Regions from separate parts of the Polyangium mundeleinium genome, predicted to be linked through region 1. Evidence: predicted binding sites of a transcription regulator. Region 1 holds the regulator's gene; the other holds the start of a gene.
What was found. Region 1 encodes HrcA, which represses chaperone genes, less so after heat shock. Its sites were predicted from a motif close to GNTAGCACTCNCCNNNGGNGAGTGCTANC; they were not measured.
Positions count from the first base shown of each region.

Region 1 (2,460 bases):
TCGCGGAGATCGGCGAGGAGCTCGTGGTGCACATGGATCCGGCCGTCGTCGTGGTGCGAAAGCCCGCGGGGATCTCGACGATCCCGTTCGGCGATGAGTCACCCGCCGAGCGCGAGAAAACGCTCGACGCGCTCGTGCGCGATCTGCTCGCGCGCCGCGACAAGATCCGCGGACGCGCGCCGCTCGGCGTGGTGCACAGGCTCGACAAGGCGACGAGCGGGCTGCTCGTCTTCACGCGGACACTCGCGGCGAAGAAGCACCTCTCGCAGCAGTTCCGCGAGCACTCGGTGCGTCGTGTCTACTTGGCGATCGTGCACGGCGAGATCGGGAAGCGGACGTTCCGATCAAGGCTCATCGCGGATCGCGGTGACGGGCTGCGAGGCTCGCTCGAAGAAGGCGAGCGTCGCGGGGAAGGGCAGCTCGCCGTGACGCACGTCGAGCCGCTCGAACGGCTGCGGGGCGCGACGCTGATCGCGTGCCGGCTCGAAACGGGACGAACGCATCAGATCCGCATCCACCTCTCCGAGGCGGGACATCCGATCGTCGGGGAGAACGTGTACGTGCGTGGCTACGCGGGCACGCGCATCGACGCGCCGCGGCTCATGCTGCACGCGACGGAGCTCGGCTTCATCCACCCGCAGACGGGCGACGAGGTCTTTTTTGAAGAACCCGCGCCCGAAGATTTTCAGCGCGTGCTCGAGCGACTGCGCGCGTTAGGATGATCCGCGCCTTCCGCCGAGCGCCTCGCTCATCGCGGTGGCCGTCGCGTCCACGAGGGGCATGACCTTCGCGTAGTCCATGCGCGTCGGGCCGAGCACGCCGACCGTGCCGGCGACGCGGCCATGCTCGGTGTACGGCGCGACGACGAGGCTGAGGTCTCCTTCGCCGAGCTCGCCGGCCTCGCTGCCGACGAACACCGTCACCGCGCCCGCGGCGATCACCTTGTCGAGGAGCGTCAGCAGATCCTCCCGCTCGGTGAGTGTGCGCAGCAGCTTCTTGAGACGCGACGCGTCGGTGTACTCGGGCAGGTCGATGAGCTTGCCCTGGCCCTCGATGACGACATCGCCGCTGCGGCGGTTCACGTCGGCGGTGGCGCGGCTGCCGAGCTCGAAGGCGCGACGACGCAGGGCGTCGAGCGCGATGCGTTCGTCGGCGAGGCGGCGCGCGAAGAGGTCGCGCGCTTCGCCGAGCGAGCGGCCTTCGATGACGTCGGCGAGCAGGTTGTGGATGCGCGTGAGCTCCGGCTCGGCAGGGACCTCTTCGATCTGGATGAAGCGGTTCTCGACGCTGCCGTCGGAGAAGACGAGTACGGCGAGGAGCTGACCGGGGCGCGTGGGGATGAAGCGGAGCTGCGAGAGCGCGCGGAGCTCGGTGCGCGGCGAGGCGATGACCGCGGCCGTGCCGGAGAGCTCGGACAGGTACCGCCCGGCCTCGCGCATCGGGTCTGTCGCGACCGCATAGATCTCGGCGAAACGTTTGCCGAGCTTGGCCTGCTCCTCGGGGCTGTAGGCGCGCGCCTGGACGAGCGTGTCGATGAAGAGGCGCAGCGCGCGGTCCGTGGGGACGCGGCCCGCGGAGGTATGCGGCTGCTTCAGGTACCCGGCCTCTTCGAGATCGGCGAGCACATTGCGGACGGAGGCTGCCGAGAGATCGAGGCCATACTTACGCGCGAGCGTGCGACTTCCCACCGCGGCGCCTGTCGAGATGAACTCGGTGACGACGGCGAGCAGGATTTTGCGAGAGCGGTTCGTCAGGTCACTCATGATCGCATCCGTCCCTACGAGTCGCCCGGGGCCGTCGTTTTCCTCCCCTGTGCTAGCTTGCTTCGCTTTTTGTAGGCCCGTTGGATGGGGGCGTCAAATCCGACCGACGAATCCCGGGCAAATTCTCCAAGGGACTCCAAAGTGCCGGATTCGTGCCCTGTTCTTAGGGAGGGCGCCTTTCGGATCGTCCAAGAAGGGTCTTCTCTCGCCTTCATCCACCTTCAACGGAGCGCGCTCTGGATCCCGGCTTCCTGGTGCAGGTTCCAGGACACGCTCGCCCGCTCTGTCGCTATGGTAATCCGCGTGCTGCGATCCCGTCGCAAGTCGTCCGCCCGACCGGCGGGCGCGTTCTTGGTCCTGCTCGTGCTCGCGCTCTCCTTCGCCGTGGCCGGCTGCCCTTGCGCCGGCACCGTGGTGAACGCGAACCCGCAGCTCCGTTGGTGGCTCTTCTCGAACTTCGGCGCGAGTCGGATCTGCCCGGAGATGCTGAAGGTCGGCGTGCCCTTGAAGACCGACTCGGCCTCGCCGGCCATGGGCCGCTTCTTCCCGATGACGTGCAACTACACCGTCGATGACGCGCGTCAGACGGTGGCTGTCACGTTTGCAGGGACGGGCTACGGCTACATGCAGCCGGCGAAGCGCGTCGGCTTCTCCACGTCGGCGACGATCGAGCTTCGGCCGGACTTCGCCATCTCCG
Region 1 is NZ_JAQNDO010000001.1:11,665,836-11,668,295, reverse strand. Features, by position in the region: gene POL67_RS45990 (RluA family pseudouridine synthase) at 1-722, shown strand, start outside; gene hrcA (heat-inducible transcriptional repressor HrcA) at 714-1,763, opposite strand; gene POL67_RS45980 (hypothetical protein) at 2,067-2,460, shown strand, end outside.

Region 2 (2,460 bases), 2.0 Mb from region 1:
TGCTTCTGGCTCTTCGCGATCGCCTCGAGGACCGGGAGGAGATCCTTCATGTTGGAGATCTTCTTCTCCGAGATGAGGATGTAGGCGTCCTCCATGACGCACTTCATCGCCTCGGCGTCCGTCACGAAGTACGGGCTGAGGTAGCCGCGGTCGAACTGCATGCCCTCGACCACGTCGAGCGTCGTGTCGGCGCTCTTCGCCTCCTCGACCGTGATGACGCCTTCCTTGCCGACCTTCTCCATCGCGTCCGCGAGGAGCTTGCCGATCGTCAGGTCGCCGTTCGCGCTGATCGTGCCGACCTGCGCGATCTCCTTCGCGTCCTGCGTGAGCTTCGCCGAGCCCTTGAGGTTCGCGACGATGGCCTCGACCGCCTTGTCGATGCCGCGCTTGATCTCCATCGGGTTGTGGCCCGCCGCGACGAGCTTGGAGCCCTCGCGGTAGATCGCCTGGGCGAGCACCGTCGCCGTCGTGGTGCCGTCGCCGGCGATGTCGCTCGTCTTCGAGGCCACCTCGCGCACCATCTGCGCGCCCATGTTCTCGAAGCGGTTCTCGAGCTCGATCTCCTTCGCGACCGTGACGCCGTCCTTGGTCACGGTGGGCGAACCGAAGCTCTTCTCGATCACGACGTTGCGACCCTTCGGGCCGAGCGTGACCTTCACCGCGTCCGCGAGGGCGTTGACGCCCGCGAGGATCATGCTGCGGGCCGACTCGTTGTAGATGATCTCTTTGGCTGCCATCTCGATATCTCCAGAATTCAGGGGGCCGCGGCCCGCGTCACGCCTCGATCACGCCCAGGATGTCGTCCTCGCGCAGGATGAGGTGCTCTTCCCCGTCGAGCTTCACCTCGGTCCCCGAGTACTTCCCGAAGAGGACGCGGTCGCCTTCCTTCACGTCGAGGCGGCGCACGGTGCCGTCCTCGAGGACCTTGCCGTTGCCCACGGCGAGGACGGTGCCCTCCACGGGCTTCTCCTTGGCGGAGTCCGGGATGTAGAGCCCGCCCTTGGTCCTCTCCTCTTCCTTGAGTCGCTTGACGATCACGCGGTCCTGCAGCGGCCTGATCTTCGTCGCCATCGTGAAACCCTCCGGGGGTGGCCGAGAGCCACCAGATCCCATTCGCAATGGGCAGGCGCGGAGCGCGCGTATTCATGCTTGGCGCCCCCGCCACATGCCCGATGAGCTTGCGGTTTTTCGATTGTTAGCACTCACGGAGGGTGAGTGCTAACGAGCGGCCCGGAAGATAGTCATGGTCGTTCGGCTGTCAAGCGGCCGAAATTCGCGGCCGAGGCGATCGCTGGCAGCCGCCCCCAGGGGTGGCCACAAATCCTCGGAATCCCTCGTAAAACCGTCCGCCGTGTGCTGGGCGTCGTGCGCCCGCTGCGGTAGATTCCGTTCATGAGGCCCGCGTCCGGCCCCGAGCCGTCCGCGAGCCTCTGCCGCCGGTCTTTCGAGGACGAGCTGTTCAACCGGGCGCGTGGCGCCTGCTGGATCCCGGTCCCAAAGCGCCCCGTCCAGGACGAGGTGCCCCGTGAGCCGTACAACCAGTATTACGATCTCTCCCAGTATCTCCGACTACTTCATGAACGCCGTCGGCGATGCGCTGCACGCGCGGAAGATCGAGGCCTCCGCGGCAGCGTCGCATTACCTCGTGGGGGTTCTCTGTGACTATGCACACCCCAGCGAGGACAACGAGTCGGCCTTTTCCCGGCCCCTCGCCTTCCAGCTCCACGACGCGCTCGAGGCCTCGGGCGTCACGCGCTTCCGCCGCCTGCGCGCGCTCGGGGACGGCGTGCTCTACGGGGTCGGCTTTTTCGGCGGCCACGTCGACCTCCGCGGGATCGATCGCGGCTACGTGATCCGCGTCGGCGCGACCGCGTATGACAACGCCTCGGCCATGATGCGCACGCCGGGCCAGCGCGCGACCCACGACGTCCTTTCCGAGCTCGCCGACCGCTTCGAGCAATTCGTGGAGGTCCTGAACGAGGTCGCCGACGGCGCCATCGCGCAGGCCGCGCAGGGCCAGCGCGGGCTGCTCAAGCTCTACGAGCGCTGGCTCCGCACAGGCTCGTCGCGCATCGCCGAGGAACTCGGCGCGCGTGGGCTCGTCGCGACGCGTGGAAAGGAGGGCGTCCACTGATGGCGCCCTCGCTGCCCGCGCGCATTCAGGCAGCGCTCGAAGGCACGTACGGCATCCCGGAGGCGCCCTCGGTGGAGGACTTCATCCAGCCGATCGACGCGTCCGAGGACGAAGGCCGCGAGGTCCTTTTCGTGCGCGAGGACGAGGACGGCGTCTCCATCGCGCTTCATTTGCCGCGCGCGGCGCTCGAACCGAAGAACCCGCCGTTTGATCTGCTCTGCCAGGTCGTGGAAGGCGTGAGCCATTTCCTCTGCCTGGCCGAGCGCGCGCGGCGGGAGCTTCCGGTCACGCAGCTCGAGCTGGAGCTCCAGGCCGAGGTCGACAAG
Region 2 is NZ_JAQNDO010000001.1:9,663,758-9,666,217, reverse strand. Features, by position in the region: gene groL (chaperonin GroEL) at 1-737, opposite strand, end outside; gene groES (co-chaperone GroES) at 775-1,071, opposite strand; gene POL67_RS38095 (hypothetical protein) at 1,526-2,134, shown strand; gene POL67_RS38090 (hypothetical protein) at 2,134-2,460, shown strand, end outside.
Region 2: a site for HrcA is predicted at 1,195-1,223, ahead of groES (co-chaperone GroES). Genes of this name have one in related genera too.